Regions from separate parts of the Candidatus Pelagibacter sp. HIMB1493 genome, predicted to be linked through region 2. Evidence: riboswitches for the same ligand, from Rfam matches in the RefSeq annotation. Region 2 holds a riboswitch; the other holds the start of a gene.

What was found. Region 2 has a riboswitch for glycine ahead of ACTTBK_RS07375 (malate synthase G). Riboswitches for the same ligand answer to the same signal wherever they lie in the genome.
Region 1: it holds a riboswitch for glycine, as region 2 does, so the genes downstream of both, gcvT (glycine cleavage system aminomethyltransferase GcvT) here and ACTTBK_RS07375 (malate synthase G) in region 2, are expected to answer to the same signal.

What each region holds. Positions count from the first base shown of each region.
Region 1 covers NZ_JBNAIP010000001.1:793,458-801,349, forward strand. Annotated here, with positions in the region: gene ACTTBK_RS04305 (NAD(P)/FAD-dependent oxidoreductase) at 1-739, opposite strand, end outside; gene gcvP (aminomethyl-transferring glycine dehydrogenase) at 746-3,616, opposite strand; gene gcvH (glycine cleavage system protein GcvH) at 3,616-3,996, opposite strand; gene gcvT (glycine cleavage system aminomethyltransferase GcvT) at 3,996-5,096, opposite strand; glycine riboswitch at 5,175-5,264, opposite strand; gene ACTTBK_RS04325 (DMT family transporter) at 5,296-6,168, opposite strand; gene ACTTBK_RS04330 (biotin-dependent carboxyltransferase family protein) at 6,168-7,109, opposite strand; gene ACTTBK_RS04335 (allophanate hydrolase subunit 1) at 7,099-7,776, opposite strand; gene ACTTBK_RS04340 (5-oxoprolinase subunit PxpA) at 7,805-7,892, shown strand, end outside.
Region 2 covers NZ_JBNAIP010000001.1:1,382,147-1,390,038, forward strand. Annotated here, with positions in the region: gene ACTTBK_RS07355 (prephenate dehydratase domain-containing protein) at 1-558, shown strand, start outside; gene dnaX (DNA polymerase III subunit gamma/tau) at 697-2,346, shown strand; gene ACTTBK_RS07365 (YbaB/EbfC family nucleoid-associated protein) at 2,339-2,656, shown strand; gene recR (recombination mediator RecR) at 2,660-3,271, shown strand; gene ACTTBK_RS07375 (malate synthase G) at 3,258-5,420, opposite strand; glycine riboswitch at 5,500-5,587, opposite strand; gene ACTTBK_RS07380 (acetyl-CoA carboxylase carboxyltransferase subunit alpha) at 5,692-6,786, shown strand; gene secA (preprotein translocase subunit SecA) at 6,790-7,892, opposite strand, start outside.

The DNA of each region.
Region 1 (7,892 bases), 590 kb from region 2:
TTTCACCACCATAATATAAATCTAACCCTTTTGATTTTCTTATAATTTTTTTAATTTTATAATTTTTATAGTATTCACCACTTATCTTTGAAATTACTTTATTCACATAAGTTCTACTTCTATTGGTTACAGTATACCACTGAGGTCTATTTTTTAGTTTAAAGAGCCCGTGATTTTGAAAAAATTTTAAAAAGAATGTTATTGGCATCTTACTTGCTTCATAAGGTGGCATAGACCAGATTGCAGACACCATTGGGATGATATGGTAATCAATAAATGTTTTTGATAGTTTATTATTTTCTAAATATTCACCTAAAGTTAATTTTTGATCTGTAACATTTAATTGATCGCTATTTTTATAAAATTTAATGATATCAAAAAACATTTTTAAAAAATTAGGATTAAACAAATTAGATCTATTGGAAAAAATTCCATTTAAACCTTTTCCACAATATTCAAAGCTTGTATTTTCTACAGATACCGAAAAAGACATGTCACTTTTTTCAATCTGAACATCATTTTCTTTAAAGAAATTAATTAAATTTGGATAGGTTTGAAAATTAAATACAATAAAACCAATATCTACAGATACTTTCTTTTCATCAAAAGTTAAATCTATTGTATGAGAGTGACCACCAAAGTGATCTTCTTTCTCAAAAAGATCTACATGATGTTTTTGTGATAAATAATATGCAGCACTTAAGCCTGATATCCCAGAACCAACTACAGCAATTTTCATTAATGATTATGCCGCGTCTTCTTTAAACTCATCCATACTTGGACAAGTACAAAAAATATTCTTATCTCCATAAACATTGTCCACTCTTGCAACTGGTGGCCAAAATTTATTTGTTTTTAAGAACTTAGCAGGATAAGCAGCTTGCTCTCTTGAATATTTATGATCCCATTCATCTGATGCAAGTTCTATATCTGTATGAGGAGCGTTCTTAATAGGATTGTCTACTTTATCAAACTCACCAGAATTAATCTTATCTATTTCAGATTTGATATTTATTAAAGTATCACAAAATCTATCAAGCTCAGATAAACTTTCACTCTCTGTTGGCTCTATCATCATAGTTCCTGCAACTGGCCAAGACATTGTAGGAGCATGGAAACCATAATCGATCAACCTTTTAGCGATATCTTCCTCTGTGATACCTGTCTCACTCTTAATTGATCGAATATCTATAATACATTCATGAGCAACGTTTCCATTTGAGCCTTTGTACAAAATTGGAAAATGATCTTTAAGTCTGTGAGCTATATAGTTTGCGTTTAATATAGCAACTTGCGTAGCTAATTTTAAACCTTCAGAACCCATCATTTTAATATACATCCAAGAAATTGATAAAATACTTGAGCTTCCCCAAGGGGCTGCTGAAACTGCTCCTATTCCTGTAGCAGGTCCACAATCTTTAACAACTGGATGATTAGGTAAATAAACTTGCAAATGTCTTTTACATGCAATTGGTCCCATTCCTGGTCCTCCACCACCATGTGGAATACAGAATGTTTTGTGTAAGTTTATATGACAAACATCTGGACCAAAATTTCCAGGTCTTGCTATTCCAACAAGTGCATTTAAATTTGCACCATCCATGTACACTTGACCACCATGTTTATGTATAAGTTCACAAATATCTGTAATTTTTTCTTCAAATACACCATGAGTAGAAGGATATGTAACCATTAATGCTCCAAGATTTTCAGAATGTGCCTCTGCTTTTTTCTTCAAATCTTCAAAATCAACATTTCCTTCTTTGTCACAATCAACAACTACAACTTTCATTCCAACCATTTGTGCACTAGCAGGATTTGTTCCATGTGCTGAGCTTGGAATTAAACATATATTTCTGTTTTCTTCTCCTCTGTCCAAATGATATTTTCTAATTACCATTAACCCTGCATATTCTCCTTGAGCACCTGCGTTTGGTTGAAGTGAAACACCACTAAAACCAGTAATTGATCTTAGCCAATTTTTAAGATCAGTAAATAAAGCTCTATACCCTTCCATCTGTTCTACTGGTACAAACGGATGAGGTTCAGCCAACTCTCTCCATGAAATAGGAATCATTTCTGCTGTAGCATTTAATTTCATAGTACATGAACCAAGTGCAATCATAGTTCTGTTAAGAGCTATATCTTTATCTTCTAATTTTTTTAAATATCTAAGCATCTCTGTTTCTGAATGATATGAGTTAAAAACAGGATGTTCTAAGTATTTAGAGGTTCTCAGTAAATTTTTTGGTAAATTAGGTAAACTTACTGTTGGATCTTCTTTTTTAATAGACTCGGCTGCATTAAAAATTTTCAACAATTGATTTACTCTATAAACGTTTTTCTTTTCATCAAAAGAAACTGCTAACATTTCTGAATTTACTCTTCTAATGTTTACTTTTTGATCTAAAGCATTTTTATAGATTTGATCAGTCTTATCTTTTGTTACAATTGTAACTGTATCAAAGAAATGATCTGAATAAATTTCATATCCAGATTGTTTTAATTTATCTGCAAAATTTTTAGCTAATTGAGAAACTCGTTCTGCAATAGTTTTTATTCCATCTGGTCCGTGGTAAATTGCATATGCCGCTGAAACAATTGCTAACAATGCTTGAGCAGTACAAATGTTACTTGTAGCTTTATCTCTTCTAATATGTTGCTCTCTTGTTTGAAGTGATAATCTGTAAGCTTTATTTCCATGTCTATCTACTGACACACCAATAATTCTTCCTGGCATAGACCTTTTAAACTCGTCTTTAGTTGCAAAGAAAGCTGCATGAGGTCCACCATAACCCATTGGTATTCCAAACCTTTGTGAACTTCCAACTGCAATATCAGCACCTAATTCTCTTGGTGTTTTTAGTAGTGCTAAAGCTAATAAATCAGAAACTAATACTGCTTTTCCATTTTTTTTATGGATTTTACTAATAGCTTCACTTGGATCTTTGATGTCTCCTAAAGTTCCAGGATATTGAAGAATTCCACAAACTAAATCCTCTTTAAGTTGATCCAATACTTTATCTTCGTTACCAACAAGTACTTTTAATCCCATTGGTTCTGCTCTTGTTTGAATTACATCAATTGTTTGTGGATGACAATTTTCAGAAACAAAAACTAAATTACTATCCTTTTTATTTAATCTATGACTTAATCCCATAGCTTCTGCGGCTGCTGTTCCTTCATCAAGTAACGATGCATTTGCAATGTCCATGCCTGTGAAATCAACAATCATTTGTTGGAAGTTTAGAAGCATTTCCAATCTTCCTTGTGCTACTTCAGGCTGATAAGGAGTATAAGAAGTATACCAGCCTGGATTTTCTAAAATATTTCTTAAAATTACATATGGAGTGTAAGTTCCATAGTAACCCATACCAATAAAATTTGAATAAATTTGATTTTTTTTTGAAATCGCTTTCAGTTTTCTTAATGCTTCATACTCAGAATTAGACTCTCCTATATTTAATCCATCTTTCAATTGTATCTTTTCTGGAACTGTACTTTTAATTAAATCATCTAATGAATTATAATTGAGTTCCTTCAGCATTTTATTTTGATCTTCTTCTGAAGGCCCAATGTGTCTTTTTAAAAAGTCTTTTTGTGAGTTATGTAACATTAGCTAGCACTCTCCTTTGCAAATTTATCGTATTCTTCTTTGTTCATTAAGCTGTCCATTTCTGAACTGTCTTTTAATTTAAGTTTAAAAAACCAAGCTGATCCCTCAGGGTCTTCATTAATTTTTGCAGGATCATCTACTATAGCTTGGTTAGTATCTACTACTTCACCACTTACAGGAGTATACACATCACTTGCAGCTTTAGTTGACTCAACAACCCCTGCTGTGCCATCTTTTTCAACGCTTGAACCTTTTTCAGGTAACTCAGCAAAAACAATATCTCCCAACATTTCTGTTGCATGTTTTGTAATTCCAATGGTTGCAACATCGCCCTCCACTGTAATCCACTCATGCTCTTTTGAAAATTTAACTTCACTCATTAGTTTACTCCTTTCACATAACTTTTTTTATAAAATGGTAACCCACAAACACTTGCAGGATGTTTTTTTCCTCTTACTTCTAGTAAAACTTTTGTATCAACTTTAGAAAACTCTTTATCAATATAGCCCATTGCTATTGGACCATTTACACTTGGTCCAAAAGTTCCGCTTGTAACCTCACCAATAAGTTTTTCTGACTCATCAAATATTTTAGTTTTTTCTCTAGCAATCAATCTTCCTTCTGGCTTAATCCCAATTCTAATTTTAGAGGTACCCTCTTGTATTTCTTTCATAATTTTATCAGAACCAACAAATCCACCATTTGAAATTCTCTCTTTAGAAATTGCCCACTTTAAGTTTGCTTCAATTGGTGTTTTTTCTGTATCAAGTTCATGTCCATATAAGCATAATCCAGCCTCTAATCTCAAGGTATCTCTTGCCCCAAGTCCTATAAGTTGTGCTCCTTTTTCCATCAAATTCTGAGTAAATCCTTCAGCTAAATCGTTGTTAATAGATACTTCAAAACCATCCTCTCCAGTATAACCAGACCTTGTAACAAAAGCTTTTTGATCTTTATAATCAAACCAGTTCCCTGTCATAAAATTAAGTTTTTCAACACCTTCTATTATGTCATTTAAAATCTCAACTGACTTTGGACCTTGAATTGCAATTAATGCTCTTTGATCATCAAGAACCATTTCATATTTACTTTTCAGTAAATCTGATAAAATTTTAAAATCATTATCTTTGCATGCTGCGTTTAAAATAATTAAATATCCTTTTTCAATTTTAGTAATTATTAAATCATCATAAATTCCAGCACTATCGTTCATTAAAAAACTATATTTAGAACAGTTTTGTTTCAAATTTTTTAAATCAAGTGGAAAAATTTTTTCAAGATCAGCAGTTAAGTCATCTCCACCATGAATAAATAATTGACCCATATGAGACACATCAAAAATACCTGCATTTAATCTTGTAAATTTATGTTCTTCAACAATTCCTTTGCTGTATTGTATGGGCATTTCATATCCAGCAAATTCTACAAATTTAGCTTGGTTATCTTGATGAAGTTTATTTAAAGATGTTTTTTTTCCCATACTAACTCTGTCGTACCCATCTGTATTTTTGCCTGAGAGTTTTACTCCTTCGGCGAGAACTCAATCTCTTTCCAGAGTTAATATAATACGGTCCTTTTACCTGAGAGTTTCCTGGGCGGTTGCTCCTTCGGTGTCACAAAGTTTGTGATCTCTCCCGTTAACAAATATTCTAATAAATACTGTTTAATGTCAAATGTTATTAGATCGCTTTTTTTTCTGAGGTATATAAATTGTAAAATTGAAGTAAAACTGCAAAAATAACTATTGATCCTCCAATTATTACTATGAAAGGCGGTTGCTCATTTATAAACAACCATGCCCATAAAGGACCTAGTACTGCTTCTGTTAACATTATGATTCCAACCATTGCTGATGGTGTTCTTTGAGCTCCAATAGTAATAAATATAAAACCTAATCCTAATTGTAAAAAACCAGCTAAAAATCCTAAAAAGATATCGTTTGGAGATATCATTATTTTTTCTGACATTAGATAACCAATTAACAAAGCAAAAACTCCTGCAACAAATTGAGCAGGAACCATATCAACAGTTGGATATTTTCTTACAACTAAAATTAAAGTAGCAAATGATATTGGCATTATGAAAGCTGCAATATTCCCAGACATTTGACCTGGAGATAAAGAGCTTCCAACCATTAGAAGTATTCCTGAGATTGCAAGAATTATTGAAGTCAGAGTGATTGCTGAAATTTTTTCTTTTAAAAAAAAGTAACCGAATATTGCTAAGAAGATTGTTTGTGTTTGAATAATAAAATTAGCATTAGCAACTGTTGTGTTATACATCGCAAATACATAACCGCTAAAACCAAGTGATAAAATAAATCCACCAAAGAAACCAGGAAATCCTAAATTATAAAAGGATCTAAATACTTGTTTCTTATAAGTTAAAGTTAAATACAAGCTAATAACTATTAGGAAGAATACCGTTCTCCAAAATAATATTTGCCAAAGGGTTGCTCCCTCAAATGATTTTACAATCAAACCTCCAAAACTGAGGCTACATGCACCTAAAAAAACTAAGAAGGGTCCAGGAAGTTTTCTAATAATATTCATTATATTTGATTAAGTAAGTTCTGAGTGTCCATCTCATATAATTTAAACAAAGTTTCAGCATCAGATAAATTTATCTCTTTAAATTTAATTTTTGAGCCAGGTGATATTTGTACTAACCGATCATAATCAACACTAGCTACCACACCAATTTTTGGATATCCTCCAATAGTACCATGGTCTGAAAGCATAATAATTGGGTTTCCATCTGCTGGTACTTGGATGACTCCTTTTAACAAACCTTCTGATTTAATATTGGTATTTACAATATTTTCAATTTTTGGACCTTCTAAACGCATCCCCATTCTATCTGAGAGTTTTGATACAGAAAATTCTTTTTCAAAAAATATCTTTTTTCCTTCCTCTGAAAAATAATCAAAGTTTGGTCCTTTTATTACTCTAATATTTTCAACTTTAGAATTTATATAGTTAGTCTTTTTTTTACTTTGATCTGAATTAATATTTAAAATATTTATTTTTTGACCGTTCTCTAATTTTTTTCCATTATTTGATCCAATATTTGCCTTGGTATTTATCGAACAACTATTCCATTGAAATTTTAAATCTAATTCTCCACCAACTGCTAAATAGCCATAAACTGATTTATTTGTTGAGATAAGATTGATTTCATCTCCACTTTCGATTTGATAACTCTCATAACAATTACCATCAATTTCTGTGCCATTTTTTACAATTTTAAAAACAATATCGCCAGTGACTACTATGTTAATTTTATCTCCAGAATATTTTAAATGTGGTCCTTGGTATGCAAATTCTATAACTGGAGAATTTAATTTATTACCTACCAGCTTGTTAGCTAAACTATAATTTCTATTATCCATTGCTCCGCTAAATGGAATTCCTATATGATATAAATTATTTCTTCCTTGGTCTTGAAAGGTTGTATTTACTCCAGCTCTTATAATTTGGAAATTATTTGTCATTGTAGCTATTATATTTTTCAAGATTTATTTGTTTAAAAACTACTATATCGCCAGGATTTATTAAATTTGGCTCTTCCTCTTTTGAATTATCAAAAACATCTACAGGTGTATTACCAAGTATGTTCCATCCACCAGGGCTTTCAAATGTATAAATATTTGCAAATTGTTCAGTTAAAGCAACTGATCCTTTTGGTACCTTTACTCTTGGTGTTTCTAATCTTGGTACTCTCATATTTTCATCTAAATCACCTAAAAATGGCATACCAGCAATAAATCCGGTCATATAACAAAAATATTCCTTACTAAAAAAATTTTCTAAAATTTTATCTCGATTAATATTTAATTTTTCTTCTAATCTTTTTATATCAAGAGAAAATTGATCATCACAACAAACTGGAATTTCTATTTTAGTGCTATTGTTGTCTTGAGTTTCATTAACATTTAAATTTTCAATCAATTTTTTAACTTCTTTAAAGTTTGTTTTTCTAAGGTCGTAAGAAACTATTAATTTATTATAAGAAGGAGTGAGATTATTTATACTTTCAACATTTTCTTTTTTTAAAGCTTTAAAATATTTTATTACTTCAGAGTTAACTGATTTATTTACATCTATACCAAAATCGCAATAAACAGCTGCGTCACCAAGATTTGATATATTTTTTATCATGGCATGTTATACTTCAACAATTAGAACTATGGAAATTAATATAAATTGTGATTTAGGTGAAAAATCAAAACACCATTCAAATAAATATGATCCAGACTTACTTGATATAGTAAATT
Region 2 (7,892 bases):
TCTGATATAAAAGAAGTTTACTCTCATGCACAGGGTTTGTCGCAATGTTCAAATTTCATAAAAGAAAATAATATTGCTGAACATATAAGAGCAGACACAGCTGGATCAGCCGAAATGATTTCTAAAACAAAAGACAAAAAACAGGCAGCAATAGCATCATCTCTAAGTGCTGAAATTTATAATCTTGATGTAATTAAAAAAAATATAGAAAACGAGAGTGGAAATTTAACACGATTTCTTGTTATGGGAAAAAATATATCTCAACCTGAGTTTGGAAATAAAAAATATATAACTTCATTTTTATTTAAACTTAAAAGTAAACCTGCAGCTCTTTATCAATCGCTTGGAGGATTTGCCATCAATGGAGTAAATCTTACTAAGCTTCAAAGTTACCCTGAAAAAAATTCTTTCGACTCTTATTTTTTCTTATGTGATTTAGATGGACATATTGAAGATCCAAAAGTTCAAAAATCTCTTGAAGAGCTAGGCTTACATTGTGAGGATTTTCACGTCCTGGGTGTTTTTGAAGCCGATAGTTTGAGACAAAAAAAACAATAATCTTTTCTTGTAGATTAGAAATTTTAACTGCTATAATAGATTTGGAGGCTAGAGGTGGATGCTGCTTGAACCCGACCAGATCTTAACGGAAGCAGTCGTAAAGACAGTTATTCAGGTTCTAGTCTCCTTAAAAAATTTATGAATAACAATTCAAAAGTACTAGCTCTTAAATATAGACCTCAAATATTTGATGATCTTATTGGTCAAGAAGTTGTTGCTGAAACAATTATAAATTCAATAAAAGCTGACAAAGTACCTAATGCATATTTGTTTACTGGAATTAGAGGGATTGGAAAAACTACAACCGCAAGAATTGTAGCAAAAGCCTTGAATTGCTCAAATGGTATTGAAAAAATGTGCATTGATAATTTGTGTGAAAATTGTCAGTCGATTGCAAACTCAAGTCACATTGATGTACTTGAAATGGACGCGGCCAGCAAGACAGGAGTTGATGATGTTAGAGATCTAATTGAGTTTTCCAGATACGGACCTACTTCAGCAAAGTACAAAATTTTTATAATCGATGAAGTTCATATGTTAAGCAAACAAGCTTTTAATGCTTTACTAAAAACATTGGAAGAACCACCTTCATATTTAAAATTTATATTTGCCACAACAGAAATAAAAAAGATTCCTATAACTGTCGTTTCAAGGTGTCAGCGTTTTGATCTTTCAAGGATTAAATCTTCTGAATTATTAGATTTTATAAAAAAAATTAAAGATAAAGAAAACGGAAAAGTTACGGATGACGCTCTAAAATTAATTGTAAAAATATCAGAGGGCTCAGTAAGAGATGCATTATCTCTGTTAGATAGAGCGTTATTGAGTTTAGATAATGATAAAGAACTAGATTTAAATTCTGCTCAAAAGATTTTTGGTTATTTTGATAAATCACAATTAATTGATTTATTTGAATTGATATTAAGAGGAGAAGAAGAAAAGGTAATTAAAATTTATAGAAAAATATATGATCAGGGAGTTGAACCAAAAATATTTTTAAATGATTTTTTAGAACTGTTGTATTACTTTAAAAATATAAATTCTTTAACTTTAGAAAGCACAAATTTTTCTCTCAATGATGAAGAATTTAACAAAATAAAAAATATTTCTAATCAAATCCAACCAGATGTATTAATTTTATTTTGGCAATTTTCTATCAAGTCATTAGAAGAATTAGATATTGTATCAAATCAACATTTATCAATTGAGATGTTTTTGATTAGATTAATGCATTTAAGTTCTGTAAAACAAGTTAAACAAATAGATACAAAACCTAAAGAAGAAAATTCAACTAGCAAAATTGAAATAAAAACAGAGACTAAAATTATTGACCAAATAAAAAATATTTCTCAAGAAGAAAAAAAGAATCCTGAAATACAAACTGAAGTTAAAGCAGAAATTAAAACTCAAATTAATTCTTTTGATGAATTAATTGCTACTTGCACAAGTAAAAGAGAATTAAAACTTAAATTTGAATTAGAGAAAAATGTCAATTTGGTTAAATTTGAAAAAAATAGGATTGAGATTTCATTTAATGACAGCCTTGATAAAGATTTTGTAAAAGATCTTTCCACAAAGCTTTTTGAATGGACAAAAGAAAGATGGATTATCACTCTTAGTAAATCAAAAGGAGATCTCTCAGTTAGAGAAAAAAAAGAAAATGAAAAAAAAATATTAATTGAAAAAGCTAAACAAACTGAAATTTATAAAAACTTTATGGAAAATTTTCCTGATGCAGAACTGGTAGATGTTAAATCGATAACTAAGGAGGATAAGGATAATGACTGATTTTAATAAAATATTAGATAAAGCAAAAGAACTTGAAGCAAAAATGAAAGAGAGTCAGCAAAAAATTAAGGAGATTAGAGTAGAGGGTGTTTCTGGCTCAAATTCAGCAAAAATCGTCTTGGATGGAGAAGGTGAAATGCAATCAATTAAACTATCAGATGAAATAATGAAAGAAGACAAATCAATAATAGAAGATTTAATTGTAGCTGCACATAATAACGCTAAATCACAATTAAAGTCGAAAACATCAGAAGAGATATCAAAAGCTACAGGTGGATTTGGAATACCTGGTTTTAAGTGGCCGCTATAGTAGATGCAAAATATTAACGAGATTGAAGAGTTAATAAAATTAATTTCAAAGCTTCCAGGTTTAGGACCAAAATCTGCCAAAAGGATTGTTTTAAAACTCATTAATAACCGTGATGAATTAGTAAAACCAATGGCAAATACATTGGCTCAAGTTTATAAAAATGTAACTAGATGTAATTCTTGTGGTTCACTTAAATCAATTTCAACTGGATGTATAAATTGTGAAAATACAAAAAATAAATATTCAAAGATTTGTGTTGTAGAAGACATTGCAGATCAATGGTCAATTGAAAATTCAAATATTTACCAAGGGTATTTTCATATTCTTGGAGGCACCATTTCATCAGTAGGTCAAAGAAAAGAAGATTTACTTGTAAATTCGTTGGTTGAGAGAGTTAACCGAGATAAAATTGAAGAAGTCATATTAGCCACAAGTGCAACTGTTGAAGGTCAAACAACTGCTTACTACATTCAAGATAGCCTAAAAAATTCTAATGTAAAAATTACAAAACTTGCACAGGGTTTACCTGTAGGTGGTGAAATTGAAAGTTTAGATGATGGGACTTTGTTTTCTGCTTTTAAAAATCGGTCTAATTTAATTTCTAATTCAGATTAGACTTTTTAGTAAGTCTATTTAAATGCAGTAAGGGTTCAGTATAACCAGATGGCTGTTCTTTTCCTTTAAACACCAAATCACATGCAGTTTGAAATGCAATTGAATTTTCAAAGTTATCACTCATTCTTACGTAATTAGTGTCATTTTTATTTTGATCATCAACAATTTTAGCCATGTCTTTAAGAATTTCTACAACTTGAATTTTTGTTGTAATTCCGTGATGTATCCAATTTGCAATATGTTGAGATGAAATTCTAAGTGTAGCTCTATCTTCCATCAAACCTACGTTATTTATATCTGGTACTTTGGAGCACCCAACTCCTTGATCGATCCATCTGACCACATAACCTAATAAAGTTTGAGCTGAGTTAGAAATTTCTTTATTAATTTCATCCACAGACCAATTTGGTCTATCAGCAGTAGGTATTGTTAAAAGATCATCAAGCTTTGCTTGTTCTCTATTTTTAATTTTTTGTTGTTCATCAAAAATATTTAATTCATGATAATGTAGCGAATGCAAAGCTGCAGCAGTTGGAGATGGAACCCATGCACAATTTGCACCTGCTTTTAAATGCCCAGTTTTTTGCTCCATCATATCTTTCATTTTATCAGGCATTGCCCACATTCCTTTTCCAATTTGAGCTTTTCCAGAAAATCCACATTTTAAACCAATATCAACATTGTTGTTTTCATATGCTGTAATCCATTTTGAAGTTTTCATGTCACCTTTTTTAATCATTGGACCAGCTTCCATAGAAGTGTGCATTTCATCACCAGTTCTGTCTAGAAAACCTGTATTTATAAAGAAAACTCTATTTTTTAACGATCTAATGCACTCTTTTAAATTAGCTGAGGTTCTTCTTTCTTCATCCATTATTCCAATCTTGCATGTGTATTTTGGTAAACCTAAAACTTCTTCAACTTTTGAGAAAAGCAAATCAGTAAATGCAGTTTCATCTGGTCCATGCATTTTTGGTTTCACGATATAAATAGAACCAGTTCTTGAATTGATTTTTTTCTTAATATCATGAAGGGCTGCAGCTGTAGTAATGAACGCATCCATTATTCCTTCTGGAACTTCACTACCATCTTTTAAAATTATTGATGGATTAGTCATTAAGTGACCAACATTTCTAACTAGCAGCAAACTTCTTCCATGAAGCTTTAAACCTTTTCCATCTTTTGAAACATAGCTTCTGTTAGGGTTAAGTTTTCTCTCAAATAGTTTTCCCTCTTTTTCAAATTTTGATTTTAGATCACCCTTCATCAGACCTAGCCAATTTCTGTAACAAACAATTTTATCTTCTGCATCTACAGCAGCAACACTATCTTCATTATCACATATAGTTGACACTGCAGATTCTAAAATTATGTCATTAATTCCAGCATGATCTTGTTGAGCCGCAAAAGCTCTTGAGTCTTTTAAAATTTCTATATGTAAATTGTTATTTTTTAAAATTATAGCAGATGGGTTGTCAGCTTCACCCCTATGGCCAATAAACTTATTCTCATCTACCAAATCATAAATATCAGCGCCTTTTAAAGCTTTAAATTTTCCATACTTAACCGCAAAACTTGTAATTTTTTGCCAACTCAATCCAGCTAATGGAAAATATTTATCTAAAAAATCTCTTCCATATTTTATTACCATCTCACCTCTTAATGGGTCGTATCTTTCAGATACACTATCTTCTGATTGTTCAATTACATCTGTTCCATACAGACTATCGTATAAGCTCATCCATCTAGCATTAGCAGCATTTAATGCGTATCTTGCATTCATTACTGGTACAACAAGTTGAGGTCCAGCAATACTTGTTATTTCTTCATCAACATTTTGAGTAGATATTTCAAAATCGTCACCTTCTTCTTTCAGATAACCAATTTCTGTTAGAAATTTTTTATATTCTGACAAATTAAATTCATTTCCCTTATTTTTTATATGCCAATTGTCTATTTGTTTTTGTAAGTCTTCTCTAAATTTTATTAATTCTTTATTTTTAGGTGCTAATTCATTGACTGTTTTCTCGAACCCTGACCAAAAATTGTCAACAGATAGACCTGTTTCTTTTAATAGCTCGTCACTTACAAATTGAGAAAGCTTTTCAGATACTTTTAAAGTATTTATATTTATATATTTTTCTTGCATATCACCTAAATTACCCCATCTGTATTTTTGCCTGAGAGTTTTGCTCCTTCGGCGGAATTAATTCTCTTTCCAGAGTGTTATGCAACTATCGGTCCTTTTTACCTGAGAGTTTCCGGGGTGGTTGCTCCTTCGGTGCTAAATCTATTAGTCTCTCCCGACAGTAAAATATGTATCTTCTTCTAGAAAAGAGTCAATTAATAACAATTACACTTTAAATTAAATATCATTTTATTGCCTTTTTTATGAATTAACCATCCGCTATAACCATATTATGAAAAATTATCTTAATTTTGAAACTGAGATTAAAGATTTAGAGACAGAATTGGAAAAATTAAAAGATCCCTATAATCAAGAGGGATTGTCAGAAGTAGATACGCAAAAAATTTCAAAAACACAAGTTGAGTTAGATCAAAAATTAAATGATATATATTCAAACCTTGATCCATGGCAAACTACCATGGTTGCAAGACATGAAGACAGACCAAAGTCTAAATTTTTCATAGATAATTTATTCGAAGATTTTATTTCTCTATCTGGAGATCGTTATTATGGTGAAGATAAATCTGTACTTACAGGTTTTGCAAAATTTAATGGTTATTCGGTTTTGGTTATTGGCCAAGAAAAGGGTGAGGATTTAGATAGTAGAATCGAAAGAAATTTTGGGATGATGCGACCTGAGGGTTACAGAAAAACTATTCGATTAATGAATTTAGCAAATAAATTTAAAATTCCAATTATCTCTTTTGTAGATACGCCAGGTGCTTATCCTGGTGTTGGTGCAGAGGAAAGAGGTCAAGCTGAGGCAATAGCAAAATCAATTGAATGTTGCATGGAACTTAAGGTGCCAAGTATCGCAATAATTATAGGTGAAGGTGGTTCAGGTGGTGCGATTGCATTAGCATCTTCTAACAAAGTTATCATGCTAGAAAATGCTATTTATTCAGTTATATCTCCTGAAGGCTGTGCAACTATATTGTGGAGAGATCCAAAAAAAATGCTTGATGCAGCAAAAGCAATGAAACTCTCTGCAAAAGATTTATTAAAATTAAAAGTCATAGATGAAATAATCCCAGAACCATTAGGCGGTGCTCATAGGGATAAAGATCTGATGTTAGATAATGTTAGAGAATCTATTTCTAAAAATTTAGATCAATATAAAGAAATGTCATCAGAAGAAATAATGAATGAAAGAAAAAATAAGTTCTTAAAAATTGGAAGAAATGATGGTTTCATGAATAATGCAGAAGATTTAAGCAATTTGACTATTAAAAAAAATAATTTTGATAATATTTTTAAGTCAAAAAAATTATTATTTGGTATTGGTGCAGGTTTATTATTGATAGCTTTCTTATTTTTTCTTGTTTAAGAATTACAAAGCTCCATGGCAATGTTTAAACTTCTTGCCTGATCCACAAAAGCAAGGTTCATTTCTTCCCATTTTTTTGGTTTGTGGTTTTGGATTTACTCTTTCCTCATTGGAAGATCTTTCTTCTGTTATAACTTTTAAATTCATTAAAATTGTCACGTAGTCTAATTTTAGTTTTTCTAATAAATTTGAAAATAAATCAAAAGCTTCTTTTTTATATTCAACTAAAGGATCTCTTTGACCGTAAGATCTTAATCCAATCACTTGTCTAAGTTGTTCTAAATATTGTATATGTGATTTCCAATTTAAATCTATTGTTTGCAAAAATATTCTTTTTTCGATTTCTTTTGCATGCTGCTCGTTTAGAACTTTAATTCTTTCATTACGTGTCTCATTAAATTTTGAGGATATTTGCTCTTTCAGTTCATTATCTTTTGCAGAAATCAAACTCTCAAGTTCAGTATCATTAAAACTTTTTCCAACAATTTGCCTAACTTTATTGTTAAATTCATTACTTTTTGGATTAGTTAGATTTTGAATTTTTAATTTTATCAAGTCTTCTGATATTTCTTTTAAAAATTCGTCAGAATAATCAAAAATATTTTCACTATTCATTGCGTTTTTTCTTTGAGAAAACACAACATGTCTTTGGTCATTCAAAACATTATCAAATTTGATAAGTGTTTTTCTGATATCAAAATTTCTGGCTTCAACTTTTTGCTGAGCTCTTTCTAATGCTTTGTTGATCCAAGGGTGATCAATACTTTCACCATCTTTTAAACCAAGTTTTTCAAGCATATTATTCATAGATTCTGAGCCAAAAATTCTCATCAAATCATCTTCTAAACTTACATAAAATACAGAACTACCCTCATCTCCTTGTCGTCCAGCTCTTCCTCTTGCTTGATTATCTACTCTTCTAGACTCCATTCTTTCTGTACCAATTACGAATAAGCCACCCAGAGATTTAATTTTTTCTTTATCTATTTTTAACTCATCATCAGGAATAGATCCTTTTTTTCCACCAAGCTGGATGTCAACACCTCTACCAGAAATACTGGTTGTAATTATCAAAGATTTTTCTTTTCCAGCATTTGCAATAATTT